One region of the Bradyrhizobium sp. DOA1 genome, then DNA from elsewhere that is predicted to be linked to it. Evidence: predicted binding sites of a transcription regulator. Region 1 holds the regulator's gene; each other region holds the start of a gene.
The links. Region 1 encodes PhoB, which activates phosphate uptake and scavenging genes when phosphate is short. Its sites were predicted from a motif close to TGTCATNNANCTGTCAT; they were not measured.

Region 2: a site for PhoB is predicted at 2,069-2,085, ahead of SE91_RS31280 (alkaline phosphatase). Genes of this name have one in related genera too.
Region 3: a site for PhoB is predicted at 2,624-2,640, ahead of SE91_RS30975 (DUF2794 domain-containing protein). Genes of this name have one in related genera too.
Region 4: a site for PhoB is predicted at 2,625-2,641, ahead of SE91_RS08985 (UDP-2,3-diacylglucosamine diphosphatase). Genes of this name have one in related genera too.

Annotation. Positions count from the first base shown of each region.
Region 1 covers NZ_JXJM01000001.1:7,235,073-7,238,803, forward strand. The annotation lists gene SE91_RS33505 (aspartate aminotransferase family protein) at 1-374, opposite strand, end outside; gene SE91_RS33510 (GcrA family cell cycle regulator) at 844-1,356, shown strand; gene phoB (phosphate regulon transcriptional regulator PhoB) at 1,597-2,304, opposite strand; gene phoU (phosphate signaling complex protein PhoU) at 2,327-3,043, opposite strand; gene pstB (phosphate ABC transporter ATP-binding protein PstB) at 3,055-3,731, opposite strand, start outside.
Region 2 covers NZ_JXJM01000001.1:6,755,521-6,759,251, reverse strand. The annotation lists gene argG (argininosuccinate synthase) at 1-880, shown strand, start outside; gene SE91_RS31285 (homocysteine S-methyltransferase family protein) at 1,048-2,004, shown strand; gene SE91_RS31280 (alkaline phosphatase) at 2,140-3,731, shown strand, end outside.
Region 3 covers NZ_JXJM01000001.1:6,694,032-6,697,762, forward strand. The annotation lists gene SE91_RS30960 (ABC transporter permease) at 1-205, shown strand, start outside; gene SE91_RS30965 (Bax inhibitor-1/YccA family protein) at 486-1,277, shown strand; gene SE91_RS30970 (GNAT family N-acetyltransferase) at 1,550-2,080, shown strand; gene SE91_RS30975 (DUF2794 domain-containing protein) at 2,183-2,554, opposite strand; gene SE91_RS30980 (DUF1223 domain-containing protein) at 3,147-3,731, opposite strand, start outside.
Region 4 covers NZ_JXJM01000001.1:1,924,984-1,928,714, forward strand. The annotation lists gene SE91_RS08965 (PAS domain S-box protein) at 1-309, opposite strand, end outside; gene thiD (bifunctional hydroxymethylpyrimidine kinase/phosphomethylpyrimidine kinase) at 585-1,385, shown strand; gene SE91_RS08975 (DUF4267 domain-containing protein) at 1,400-1,780, opposite strand; gene SE91_RS08980 (TetR/AcrR family transcriptional regulator) at 1,884-2,456, shown strand; gene SE91_RS08985 (UDP-2,3-diacylglucosamine diphosphatase) at 2,665-3,477, shown strand; partial or broken gene SE91_RS08990 (glycosyltransferase family 1 protein) at 3,491-3,731, shown strand, end outside.

The DNA.
Region 1 (3,731 bases):
CGATAGCGTTCCGGATGGCCCTTGGAGAAGTGATGGTGGCGGACCAGCTTGATCACACCCTCCAGCGCCTCGGCGCCGGAATTGCAGAAGAACACGAAGTCCGCAAAGCTCTCGTTGCACAGGCGCACGGCGAGCTTCTCGCCATCCGGGCTCTGGAACAGGTTCGACATGTGCCAGAGCTTCGTCGACTGCTCCTGCAAGGCCTTGACCAGCGCCGGATGGCAATGGCCGAGCGCGTTCACCGCAACACCCGAGGTGAAATCGAGATAGCGATCGCCATTGGTCGCGATCAGCCAGCAGCCTTCGCCGCGCTCGAAACCAAGGTCGGCCCTGGCGAAAACGGGAAGCAGATGCGGCGCGGCGCTGTTGGTCATGACCATCACTTGGATGTTGCATTTGAATGTTGAGACCTGCCTGGCATGCCTTGCGCAGCGCACCATTGACCGGTCCGGAAAACGAAACGTGCCGCCTTTTAAGGGCGGCACGCGGCACTATCTTATGCCTGGCAAGACGGGTGTCAATGCCGCCCGGAAAGCCTCGCGAAACGCTGATTCCGTAGTCTTGCGGTGCCGATTTTGCGGGGTTTTCACCACGGAACATGTGGAAGCGAGTCGGCGGACTCTTGCGCGGGAGTCACGCCATATTGTAGCGTTTGGACTGTCAGATACGACATCTCGTGCAGCGGTTCTGATCCCAAGAGTCCTCATGTACCGGCGTAAACGTTCGGGCGCTCGTTGCGCGCCCGGCGAGCCTTAAGGGATTCTGGCGGCACGGGTTTTTTCAAGGCTTAGGCATTCGCTGCGAGGCCCCAGGATGGCGGCGCGCAGCGAGGGAAAGGGTGCAATGACGGTTTTGACCTGGTCCGATGATCGCGTCGAGCAGCTGAAAAAGCTCTGGGAGGCCGGACTTTCGGCCAGCCAGATCGCGGCTGAGCTCGGCAATGTGACCCGCAATGCCGTGATCGGCAAAGTGCACAGGCTCGGCCTGTCCGGCCGCGCCAAGAGTCCGTCTTCGGCCGCTCCGCGGCCGCGCAAGGCACGCCCGGCGCAGCACATGATGCGGGTGACCCGTCCGATCTCGCGCGGCAACACCGCGCTGGCGCAGGCCTTCGAGGTCGAGGTCGAGGCAGAGCCCGTCACCTACGACAACGTGGTGCCGATGAGCCAGCGGCTGTCGCTGCTGGAATTGAACGAGGCGACCTGCCACTGGCCGGTCGGCGATCCCTCGAGCCCGGATTTCTTCTTCTGCGGCGGCAAGGCGCTCTCCGGCCTGCCCTACTGCGCCCAGCACTCGCGCGTCGCCTATCAGCCCGCAGCGGATCGCCGGCGCGCGCCGGCCAAGCCGAGCACGCGGTGAGCGGGGTTTAACTGACTGCAAGGACAGCAGCCGTCGCGCGATGACGGCTCCAATTGCTCGGTGTCACCCCCGCGAACGCGGGGATCCATAACCCAAGGGCGCAATTGTTGCGCGAGATGGTCACACCGAGTCGTCGTCAAACCACGTCTTGTGGTTATGGGTCCCGGGTTCGCGCTGCGCGCGCCCCGGGACGACAGCTGAGATTGTAGCCACAGCTGCCAGCGAACAAACTCAAAAACCTTACGTCTGCTCCGCCTTCGCAAACCGATCGTCGAGCGCATAGCCGGCACCGCGGACCGTGCGGATCGGGTCCTGCTCGCGGCCGAGATTGAGCAGCTTGCGCAGGCGGCCGATATGGACGTCGACGGTGCGTTCGTCGATGTAGATGTCGCGGCCCCAGACGCTGTCGAGCAGTTGCTCGCGCGAGAACACGCGGCCCGGATGCTCCAGGAAGAACTCCAGAAGGCGATACTCGGTCGGGCCGAGATCGATCGGCCGGCCCGAGCGCGCGACGCGGCGCTTGTCGCGGTCGAGCTCGATGTCGCCATAGGCCAGCACAGTGGCGAGCCGCTCCGGGCTTGCCCGCCGCAGAAGGCCCTTCACCCGCGCCAGCAGCTCCGGCACCGAGAACGGCTTGACGATGTAGTCGTCGGCGCCGGTCGCAAGACCCCGCACCCGCTCGCTCTCCTCGCCGCGCGCGGTGAGCATGATGATCGGCAGCTGCTTGGTCTCGGGACGGGTGCGCAGACGCCGGCACAGCTCGATGCCTGACAGCCCCGGCAGCATCCAGTCGAGCACGATCAGATCGGGGATGTGTTCCTTGAGGCGGGTGTCGGCGTCGTCGCCGCGCATCACCGTCTCCACGTCATAGCCGTCGCCTTCGAGGTTGTAGCGCAGAAGCTCGGTGAGAGCTTCTTCGTCTTCAACCACCATAATGCGTGCGCCCATGTGGTCGTCGCTCCTTAAGTCGTCAGGTATTCGGGACCGTCGTGGCGAAGGTCGTCATGTCGCCCTTCGGCCGCTTGTCGGTCATCGCCTGACCCTCGATCATGTAGAACACGGTCTCGGCGATGTTGGTGGCGTGGTCGCCGATCCGCTCGATGTTCTTGGCGCAGAACATCAGGTGGATGCAGAACGAGATGTTGCGCGGATCCTCCATCATATAAGTGAGGAGCTCGCGGAACAGCGAGGTGCAGATGGCGTCGACCTCCTCGTCGCCCTTCCACACCGCCATCGCCGCCGGCAGATCATGCGCGGCATAAGCGTCCAGCACCGACTTGACCTGCTGCTGCACGAGGTCGGTCATGTGCTCGAGGCCGCGAAACAGCTTCAGCGGATGGAAGTCCGCATCCAGCGCGGCGACGCGTTTGCCCATGTTCTTGGCGAGGTCGCCGATGCGCTCCAGATCGGTCGCGACGCGCATGGCGCCGACGATCTCGCGCAGGTCGACCGCCATCGGCTGGCGGCGGGCGATGGTGAGCACGGCGCGCTCCTCGATGCGCTTCTGCAGCGCGTCGAGCTCGGCGTCGATGGTGACGACGCGCTGGCCGAGTGCGACGTCGCGGCGGATCAGCGCGTCGACGGAGTCGACGATCATGCGCTCGGCGATGCCCCCCATCTCGGCGACCAGGCGGGTGAGCTCCTGGAGGTCGGTGTCGAAGGCCTTTGCGGTATGTTCAGAACCCATGTCCCGTCTCCTCAGCCGAACCGGCCGGTGATGTAATCCTGCGTGCGCCGGTCGCTCGGCGACGTGAAGATCTTGCTGGTGTCGTCGAACTCGATCAGCTCGCCGAGATACATGAAGGCGGTCTTGTCGGAGACACGGGCCGCCTGCTGCATGTTATGGGTGACGATCGCGATCGTGTAATTTTCGGACAGTTCCTGGATCAGCTCCTCGACCTTGGCGGTCGAGATCGGATCGAGCGCCGAGCAGGGCTCGTCGAACAGGATCACCTCGGGCCGCACCGCGACGGTGCGCGCGATGCAGAGACGCTGCTGCTGGCCGCCGGAGAGCGACAGGCCGGAGGCGTTGAGCTTGTCCTTGACCTCGTTCCACAACGCGCCGCCGCGCAGCGCCTTCTCGACCCGATCATCCATCTCGGATTTCGAGATCTTCTCGTAGAGGCGGATGCCGAAGGCGATGTTCTCGTAGATCGTCATCGGGAACGGCGTCGGCTTCTGGAACACCATGCCGACGCGGGCGCGCAGCAGGTTGAGGTCGAGCTTGGGATCGAGGATGTTGGTCTGATCCAGCAACAGCTGGCCGGTGGCACGCTGGCCCGGATAGAGATCGTACATCCGGTTGAAGATGCGCAGCAGGGTCGACTTGCCGCAGCCCGACGGGCCGATGAACGCCGTGACGCGGTTGGTGCCGA
Region 2 (3,731 bases), 480 kb from region 1:
CTACAAGCCCTGGCTCGACCAGCAGTTCATCGATGAGCTCGGCGGCCGTGCCGAGATGTCGGCGTTCATGACCGCGCAGGGCTTCGCCTACAAGATGAGCGCCGAGAAGGCCTATTCGACCGACAGCAATCTGCTCGGCGCCACGCACGAAGCCAAGGATCTCGAGAGCCTCGACAGCGGCATCAAGATCGTCAACCCGATCATGGGCGTGCCGTTCTGGCGCGACGACTGCACAGTGAAGGCCGAGAAGGTCGTGGTGCGTTTCGAGGAAGGCCAGCCCACGGCGCTCAACGGCCAGACCTTCTCCGATCCCGTCGCGCTGTTCCTCGAAGCCAACGCGATCGGCGGCCGTCACGGCCTCGGCATGAGCGACCAGATCGAGAATCGCATCATCGAGGCCAAGAGCCGCGGTATCTATGAAGCGCCCGGCATGGCGCTGCTGCACATCGCCTATGAGCGCCTCGTAACCGGCATCCACAACGAGGACACCATCGAGCAGTACCGTATCAGCGGCATGCGCCTGGGACGGCTGCTCTATCAGGGGCGCTGGTTCGACTCGCAGGCGCTCATGCTGCGCGAGACCGCGCAGCGCTGGGTCGCGCGCGCCGTGACCGGTGAGGTCACGCTGGAGCTGCGCCGCGGCAACGACTATTCGATCCTCAACACCGAGAGCCCCAATCTCACCTACGCGCCGGAACGGCTTAGCATGGAGAAGGTCGAGGACGCAGCGTTCACGCCGGCCGACCGCATCGGCCAGCTCACCATGCGCAATCTCGACATCGCCGACACCCGCACCAAGCTGAAGCTCTACAGCGATACCGGCCTGCTCTCGGGCAGCGAAGGCTCGCAGATATTCCGGCTCGAAAGCGACAGGGGTTGATTGCAGCCCGATCGGGCTAGGAACCGAATCGCCGGGATCGATAGTCTCGCGCGGCGGATAGCCTGCGCGAGCAGCGCGACATTGTGCGCCACCAATGGCCCGAGAACCGAGGGCCGGCATGACGCGACTCACGATGAGAGCGGCCGTGCAAATTGATGGAGCGATCAATGGCAAGATACAGATGCGACCTGCCGCAGCACCGCGGCGGCATTTTCCTGACCGATGGCGGCATGGAAACGACCCTGATCTTTCACGAAGGGCTGGAGCTGGCTCATTTCGCGGCTTTCGTGCTGCTCGATAGCGCGGACGGTCGCGCGCATCTGAAACGCTACTACGAAGCCTATCTCCGCATCGCGCAGCGGCATGCGCTCGGCTTCCTGCTCGACAGCCCGACCTGGCGCGCCAATCCCGATTGGGCTGCCAAGCTCGGCTATGATGCGGCCGGGCTCAAGGCGGTCAACATGCGCGCCATCGGCTTTCTGGAGGAATTGCGCGGCGAATGGGAGACTTCCGGCGCACCATGCGTGATCAACGGCGCGATCGGCCCGCGCGGCGACGGCTACAAGGCCGGCAACATGGACGCGGCGGAGGCGGAAGCCTACCACTCGGCTCAGATCGCGGCATTCGCCGAGGCAGGCGCCGACATGGTGACCGCGTTCACGCTGAACAGCATCAACGAAGCCGTCGGCGTCGTGCGCGCGGCCAAGCGGCAGGACATTCCGGTCGCGATCTCCTTCACGGTCGAGACGGATGGTCGCCTGGTCAGGGGGGAATCCCTGCGCGAAGCGATTGAAACTGTCGACGAAGCGACGGAGCGGGCTTGCGAATATTTCCTGATCAACTGCGCGCACCCGACCCATTTCGAGAACGCGCTCGCGGGCGGCGAGGCGTGGGTTCAGCGCATTCACGGCGTCAGAGCCAATGCGTCGACCAAAAGCCATGCCGAGCTCGACGAGTCCGAGACGCTCGACAGCGGTGATCCCGCCGATCTCGGCCGCCGTTACCTTTCGCTCAGGCGCGCCTTCCCCGGCATGCGGATTCTCGGCGGCTGTTGCGGCACCGATCACCGGCATATCGCCGCCGTTTGCGAGGCCTGCCTGTCGCCAGAGGCGTTGACCACGTGATGCAGTTGAGAGGGCCGGTATCGCCCCCGGCCTGCGACCCGTCGCCCATTTGTCTCGCGCCATATGTGATGACGGTGTCATTCTCGATCGCTACGCTTTCTGTTCCTATCGGAACTGGATTGCGGAGCACCGCGCATGATCAAGAATTCGGCCCTCGCCTCTCTCATCGTCCTCTGTTGGACATCGTCTCTGTCGGCACAAACGATCTATCCGATCGATCGCGCCGAGATCCTGGCCGGGGCCCGATTCGACTTCAAGGTCGAACTGCCCGGGCTAGTTGATCCCGCCAAGTTGAAGGTGACGGTGAACGGCGCGGACTATGCCGCCGCGTTCGGCCGTTCCGGGACCTTGATCGAGCGCGAGGACGGCAAGGAGCAGTCGGCGCTGATCCTGCGCGACGTTACGCTGACCAAGCCGGGCAGCGTTGCGGTTGAGGTGAGCGACGGCACGCGCCAGCGCAGTGTCACATGGACCGTCTACGACACCGGTCCGCGCAAGGCGAAGAACGTCATCCTGTTCATCGGCGACGGCATGTCGCCGGCGCATCGGATCGCCGCGCGAATCCTGTCCAAGGGAATCGCGGAGGGCAAGAGCCGCGGCAAGCTCGCGATCGACGACATGCCTCATATGGCGCTGGTGGCAACCGCCGGCTCGGACTCGATCATCACGGATTCCGCAAACTCCGCGAGCGCCTATGCGACCGGGCACAAGAGCGCCGTCAACGCCCTCGGCGTCTACGCGGACCGCTCTTTGAGCGCGTTCGACGATCCCAAGGTCGAAACTATCACGAGCCTTGCCAAGCGCCGGCTCGCCATGGCGATCGGCATCGTCACCAATACCGAGGTCGAAGACGCGACGCCCGCCGCGATGGTCGCGCACACCCGCCGACGCGCCGCCTATGATGAGATCGTCGAGCAGTTCTTCGCGGCGAAGCCGGATGTGCTGATGGGCGGAGGCAGCGCGAACTTCCTGCCGAAGTCGGCCGCCGACTCGAAGCGCAAGGATGAGACCGACTACATCGCGAAGTTTCGCGACGCCGGCTATCAGGTTGCGACCACTGCGGGTGAGCTCAGTGCTTCTGCCGCAAAGCCGGACACGAGCAAGCTGCTCGGCCTGTTCGCCACCGGCAACATGGACGGCGTGCTGGATCGCAAATTCCTCAAGGGCGGCGGCGTCAAGAAATTCCCCGAGCAGCCTGACCTGACCGAGCAGGTGCGGGCGGCGCTGAACATCCTCGCGAAGAACGAGAACGGCTTCTTCCTGATGGTCGAGTCCGGGATGATCGACAAATACGCGCATTTGCTCGACATGGAGCGCGCCGTCTACGATACGATCATGCTCGACAACGCGGTGCGCCAGACGCGCGAATGGGCGCGGGCGCGGGGTGACGACACCCTCATCCTCGTGGCGGCGGACCACAATCATCCCAACAGTCTCGTCGGCACGGTGAGTGACGGCATGGGCACGGCGCCCAACGTTCCCTTGCGCGAGCGCGTCGGCGTCTACGACAAGGCCGGGTTTCCCAATTACCCGGCGCCGGATGCGGAAGGCTATCCTTCACGGGTCGATGTCAGCCGTCGGCTCGCCATCTTCTCGGCCAGCCTGCCGGATCACTACGAGACGTTTCGCCCGAAGCTCGACAGTCCGAACGAGCCGACCGTGAAGGCCGGCGACGACGGGACCTTCAAGGCCAACGACAAATACAAGGATGTACCAGGCGCTCTGCT
Region 3 (3,731 bases), 540 kb from region 1:
CGCCACCGCATTGTTCGGCGTGATCGCCGGCAGCGTGGCGGCCTGGATGATCGTGACGCGGCTGATGACGCTGAGCTTCGTCTGGCAGGCCGGCAGCGCGGCCGGCGTGGTCGCGGCCGCGCTTGTCGTCACCGTCGGGCTTGGGCTCGCCGGCACGCTGCTGGCATTGAACAAAAAGCCTGCGACGGTGTTGCGGAATTTGTGACAAAATGTAGCGGGTGGGCGTGCCGGCACGGAATCGCACGATTCTTCCGATTAACCACGACTGCCCGTCAGCTTCCCGTCAGGATTGCCGCCGAGGGCGACATTCAGCCGCGCGTGGAAGGTTGCAGCGAATGTGTTAGTTTCCCACATATCGAGTGGGTTCGGAGCCCCGATTGTGAGCCAAAATTTAGTCGGCTGGCATCGGCATCCGAGATAGATTTGACGAACCGGCGGCATGGCGACCCTCGTGCCGGACCGGGCCAACCAACGGGAATTCGACCATGTCGGACCTAGACCGTAACTACGCTTCTCCTTTCGGCAGGGCCGCCGGGCGTGTCGACGCCGCGACGGTCGATGCCGGCCTGCGCGCATATATGCTGCGCATCTACAACTACATGAGCATCGGCCTCGCCATCACCGGCTTGGCTGCGCTCGGCGTCTACATGGCGGCCGTGACTGACGTTCCGACGGCGGAATCCGTCCGCGTCGGCAAGTTGTTCCTGACGCCGTTTGGCTACGCGATGTTCGTGAGCCCCCTCAAGTGGCTGTTCATGCTGGCGCCGCTTGCGATGGTGTTCGTGATCTCGGCGGGCATCAACCGTCTCGCGCCCTCGACCGCCCAGATCCTGTTCTGGGTGTTCGCGGCACTGATGGGCATCTCGCTGTCGTCGATCTTCCTGGTGTTCACGCACACCTCGATCGTGCGGGTGTTCTTCATCACCGCGGCGACCTTCGGTGCACTCAGCCTCTACGGCTACACCACCAAGCGTGACCTGACCGGCATGGGCTCGTTCCTGTTCATGGGCCTGATCGGCATCGTCCTCGCCAGCCTTGTGAACCTGTTCCTGGCCAGCTCGCTGCTGCAGTTCATCGTGTCGGTGGTCGGCGTGCTGGTGTTCTCGGGCCTCACGGCCTGGGATACCCAGCGGTTGAAGAACGACTACATCTACGGCTACGCTTCCGCCGGCGGTGAGGTTGCGGAGCGTGCCGCCATCACCGGTGCGCTGTCGCTGTACCTGAACTTCATCAACCTGTTCACGCTGCTGCTGCAGCTCCTCGGCCAGCGCGAGTAAGCGCGAAACCAGAGTGAACGACATTAGCCCCGGCCGAGAGGCCGGGGTTTTTGTTTGAGGGGGCATTTTGTCAGACCCGCGCTGTCATCGCCCGCGGAGGCGGGCGATCCCGTACGCCGTGACGTCCGTAATTAAATCGAAAGGCCGCGGCGTACTGGATGCCCCGCCTGCGCGGGGCATGACCACGGAGAATGAGGCTGCACTCGCAATGACGGGGGTGGAGGCGGCGGAACCCCTTCCGGCAGTCCCGGGAAGGCTCTAATCTTCCCGCCATGTCCGCACCTGAAATCAGGCCCACGACCGAGGCCGACCTTCCCGCCATCACCGCCATCTACCAGCAGGCCGTCCGCGAGGGCACCGCGACCTTCGAGCTGGAGCCGCCCGATCTTGCCGAGATGACACGCCGCTATCGCGCGCTGATCGACGGCGGTTATCCCTACTTCGTCGCCATGCTCGACGGCCGCGTCGCCGGTTATGCCTATGCCGGCGCCTACCGGCCGCGGCCGGCCTATCGCTTCACGGTGGAGAACTCGATCTATCTCGATCCCGCCTTCCACCGCCGCGGTGTTGGCTCGCTGCTCTTGGAGCGGCTGATCGTCGAATGCGAGGCGCGCGGCTTCCGCCAGATGATCGCGGTGATCGGTGATTCCGCCAATGCCGGCTCGATTGGCCTTCACACCAAGGGCGGCTTCAGGATGATCGGCACGCATCCCAATGTCGGCCTGAAATTCGGCCGCTGGCTCGACACGGTGATGATGCAGCGCGGACTCGGCGAGGGCGCGGCCACGGTGCCGGGGAAGTAGGGCGCTGTAATTCTCGTAGCCCGGGTGAGCGAAGCGATACCCGGGAACGGTGCTACGCGATTCCCGGATGTCGCTTCGCTCATCCGGGCTACAAGACGGTCGTCAGACCACCGCCAGCTTCCGGTCGATCACCAGCAGCACGCGCTCGAGCTCATGACCGCGGCGCAGGATCAGACCCGTCGCCGAGATCACGCTGTACATGCCCTGCTTGCGCGCGAGCCGCGGGTCCTTCTCGATGCGATAGATCGGCACCTCGGAGGCGCGGCGATAGACCGAGAACACGGCGCGGTCCTTCAGGAAGTCGATGGCGTAGTCGCGCCACTCGCCGTCGGCGACCATGCGGCCGTAGAGATTGAGAATACGATGCAGCTCCAGCCGGTTGAACGTCACCCGGTTGGGCTGCGCAGTCGTAGCGGCGGGGCGCGCCGCCGCGCGCTGCTCGCTCGGATCGGCATCCTCCGACATCAGACTCATGGGAAGCGCCTCCTCATCTCACCACAATGACCCGCGTCCCGCGAAACCGTCCCGGAACCCGAGGGGATCATGACAATTGCATGATCGCGCCAACCGTTCCCGGCCGCAAGGGGCTCCTTGTTCAACCTATCGAATCGGGTGAGAATCATGGCACACGCAAAAGTGGAACTCTGTCGCGACGAACCGTCACGGGATCGTTAGCAGGAATCATAGTGTCGCCGCTTTTCCGCCAAGCGCCCGCCGCCCTGCGTTGCGAAAAGACTCACGTGCGTTGACCCGGTCCTTTCGGTTCCGGATTCCTCAGCCCCCAGCCCCCCGGGGTCGAACAGGATCGGGTCTGTACGCACGGCAAGGAGGGCCAACGCAAGTTGGTCCTTTTTTGTTTGTGTCGGGATGTTTCTGCCGATGCGCCATCCGTCTCGTTTGCGTGAAGACTCTTTCCCCTTATCCTGAGGGCCGCGTCCTTGCGCGGCGTCTCGAAGGATGAAAGGTCCGGCGTCATCAGCGGGGGCCTTGGATGGTTCGAGACGCGCGCAAGGGCGCGCTCCTCACCATGAGGGTCGAGAGCGGAGTCTACGAGAAATTCTGAAAATCAGTGCAGCGACGTGTACGCGGCACCCAGCATTGGGCCCGGCTTCTCCCCGCTGCCGTCCTGGATATAGACCACCGCGCCGTCGACGCCGTCGCGCGTGAGGTTCTCGATCGGCACCGTCCAAGATTCCGGACGGCCGGTCCAGTCACCGACCTTGAGCAGATTGCGCACCACATTGTGATAGGTGACCTGCTGTCCACGATTCTCACCGCGGGTGATCGTGATCGGCACCGACTTGGCGATCGAGCAGATCCAGACCTCGCCGTGGGAGACCGCGGGCTCCTTGCTCGCGGCCACCGAAACGTTGATCTGCTTACCCGAGAGCGACATCGTCACCGGCACGCTCATCACGCCCACGCCCTTGTCGGTCTTGCCGATCGCATTCTCGATGCCGGTGCGATCGCTGCCGATGACATGTGTGGAGCCGTTGACCACGACCTGCGGCGTGTAGACCTCGCGGTCGCCGCGCATGCGCGAATAGGCACGCTGCCGTGCAGAGAAGCGCGAATCCGCCAGCGTGTCCTTCCAGCCGAGATAGTCCCAATAGTCGATCGGCATGCTCAGCGCGATCACAGAGGGATCCTT
Region 4 (3,731 bases), 5.3 Mb from region 1:
GACCGCCGTGGCCGCCTTGAGGAGGCCCTCGATGCCGTAGATCGGGACCCAGAGCGTGTAGATCGACAGCACATGGGTCAGGCCGCAGGCCATGATGAAGATCGCGAACGCCCAATAGACCCAGCCGAATTTGAGGTCGCGCCGCTTGGTGACGAGGATGGCGAGGGCAAACGGAATGGAAAAGTAGGCGGCCGCGATGCAGGCGTCGGCGACCACATGGAGCCAGACCAGCTGGGGTTCCCACAGCAGGCAGATGCCGTGCGGCGAGAACATCGAGGAGTCGAGGAGACGTTGAAAATAGACCCACATAATTCCACCCGGGGAGACGCGCGGGCCTGGGGCGGCTCGCGCGATTGGCGTCCTTGGACGATTCCACCACCTAACGTCTCACTCATCGGTGTGGACGCCAAGGGCAGGCTGGCAAAGCCATGGCGCGGCTCGATTTTCAAGCCCGCCCGATTGCGGGGGAGATGCGGCGACGGTCGCAAGAGGTGCGTGGCAGCGAATCATCGCTGCCGCGCTTGCTGGGGTTCCACGGTCGCGCTAGGACAGGTCATGACGTCCACAAGCAGATGCATCCCGCGATGACGACCCCGGTCGCACTCACCATCGCCGGCTCGGATTCGAGCGGCGGCGCCGGCATTCAGGCGGACCTGAAGACGTTTGCCGCGCTCGGCGTCTATGGCGCGTCCGCCATCACGGCGCTGACGGCGCAGAACACGCGTGGCGTCACGGGCATTCACGCCGCGCCGGCGGAGTTCGTCACCGCACAGATCGATGCGGTGTTTTCCGATCTCGACGTTGGCGCCGTGAAGATCGGCATGGTGGCCCAGGTCGCCAGCATCGAGGCGATCGCGAGCGCATTATCGCGCTGGGCGCCGCGTCATGTTGTGCTCGATCCCGTGATGGTGGCAACCTCCGGCGACCGGCTGCTCGCCGCCGAAGCGATCGAAGCGTTGCGCACCAGACTGATTCCGCTGGCCTCGGTGATCACACCGAACCTGCCCGAGGCCGCCGCGCTGCTCGACGAGCCCGTGGCGGCGAGCGAGGCTGCAATCGAAAGCCAGGGGCGCCGGCTGCTGGCGCTCGGCTGCCGTGCCGTCCTGATCAAGGGCGGGCATGGCGAGGGCGCGGAGAGCACCGACTATCTGATCGATGCCGACAGTACGATCGCGCTCGCTGCGCCCCGCATCGCCACTGGGAATACCCATGGCACGGGCTGCTCGCTGTCATCGGCGATCGCGGCGGGCCTCGCCAAGGGCGAGGCGCTCGAGCAGGCCGTGCGCAACGCCAAGGCCTGGATCACCGCGGCGATCGCGGCCGCCGACCGCTTCAGCGTCGGCCACGGCCACGGACCGGTCCATCATTTCCACAAGTTCTACTGACGCGATGAACCCTCTCAGGGCACGCCCAGCATCAGCGGGATGGATGCCAAGACCATGACAAGAGCCGTGACACCGTGAATGCCTAAAGCGGCTCTTGCAGGGCCTTTGGCGGCAAGAATGAGCAGCATGTCGCCAATGGGGATGAGGGCTTCGACAAACAGGACGATGCCGAGGGCGAGTGGAAGGCCCCACGCCATCAGCGCCAATACCGTGAGCCCCGATGCGATGTCGCGCACGCCCTTGAGCCGGAGCCACCATGCGACATTGGAGCCGTCTTCGGGGAGCGGGAGACCGAAACTCTGTGTCACTCTCCGCGGGTTCAGGACATAGAGGGTGCCAATCGCGATGATCGCGAGGGCCACGAGCAGCGCGATTCCTAGGGAAAGCCAGTGCATTACCATTCACCTTTCCAGCTGTTCAAATTTATCTAGCGATGCTAGATAAAAAATCAAGGCTAGATTTGACGAAAAGCCGCTGCCTGCGCCGGAGGATCGAAAATTGGGCATCGCCGAACGGAAAGACCGGCAACGCGCCGATCGCGAACGTCGCATCATCGCGGCAGCGCGCGTGATCGCGGAGCGCGAGGGATGGAGCGCCGTCACGATCCGTCGCCTTGCCGACGAGATCGAACACAGTCAGCCGGTTCTCTATTCACATTTCGAGAACAGGGACGCGATCGTTGCCGCGGTCGCGCTCGATGGGTTTCGGGAGATCGCGGACGCTCTTCGGCACGCGGCAAGTGGATCGACCGGACGAAACGCCATCAAGAACGTCGCAACGGCCTATCTCGCTTTCGCGCTTCGCAATCCTGCGCTTTATGAGGCCATGTTCATTCTTCCGTCCAGTCTGCGCTTCGCAGAAGCGGGGACCAAGCCGGAACTGCGGGCCGGTTTCGAAGCCCTTGCGGCAGTCGTCGCGCCATTCTGCGTCGATATGGATGTCGCGACCGAGACCTTTTGGGCAACCTTGCATGGGCTCGTCGAACTCGAACGTTCGGGCCGCATCCGGCCCGGCGCGCGCAGCGAGCGCATCGCACTCGTCGTTCGGGCGGTCGCAGTCCCCCGGAAATAGCCGGCCGTCCGCGGTTCGCGTCATCTCTGACATGCGCCGCGCACCGGCCCGGAGTTTTGCGGAGGCCCCTGCGGCGCCATGTCGCCTGATTGTCGCATGCGACTGATATTCGCGGGCAGGGCGAGGCGAGGTTTGATTCGTATCTGCGGGTGCCTCAAGGGTTCAATCGGTCATCTCCCTGTCACGGGACATTGTTACGGGTTGGCGCATGGGAAGTTACGATGTGAGTGACGAGAGCCCGGAGCGGCGCTTTCGCACGTTGTTCATCTCCGACGTCCATCTCGGAGCCCGCGGTTCCCAAGCCGATCTTCTGCTCGACTTCCTGCGCTACCACGACGCCGACACCATCTATCTCGTCGGGGACATCGTCGACGGCTGGGCGCTGAAATCGAGCTGGCACTGGCCGCAATCGCACAACGACCTCGTCCAGAAGCTGCTGCGCAAGGCGCGCAAGGGCGCCAAGGTCATCTACATTCCCGGCAATCACGACGAATTCCTGCGCAATTATTACGGCACGCATTTCGGCGGCATCGACGTCGTCGAGAACACCGTCCATACCGGCGCCGACGGTAAGCGCTATCTCGTCATCCACGGCGATATCTTCGATCTCGTGGTGCAGAACGCGCGCTGGCTCGCTCATCTCGGCGACAGGGCCTACGACTTCGCGATCCAGATGAATCGCTTCGTCAACTTCTTCCGCCGCCTGTTCGGCGTGCCCTATTGGTCGCTGTCGCAATGGGCCAAGCAGAAGGTGAAGAACGCCGTCAACTATATCGGCGCTTTCGAGCAGGCGCTCGCCGCCGAGGCGCGGCGCCACGATGCCGACGGCGTGATCTGCGGCCACATCCACTATGCCGTGATCCGCGACGAAGGCGGAATCCGCTACATGAACTGCGGCGACTGGGTCGAGAGCTGCACCGCCCTCGTCGAGCACGACGACGGCCATTTCGAGATCATCACCTGGGCGGACCAGCTTCAGAAGCCGGCAGCCGTCCCACAGGTCGCGGCAAGAGCTGCGTGACGAGAGCCGCCTGATGCGCATCCTGGTCGCGACCGACGCCTGGCACCCGCAAGTCAACGGTGTGGTTCGGACGCTGACCAAGATCGCCGACGCCGGCAAGAGCCTCGGCGTCGAGTTCGCGTTCCTGACGCCGCAATCGTTCCGCACCTTCGCGATGCCGAGCTATCGCGACGTGCGCCTCGCCATGCCGCGCCCGGCGCGCATTGCGAAGCTGATCGGGGAAGCGCGCCCGGACAGCATCCACATCGCGACGG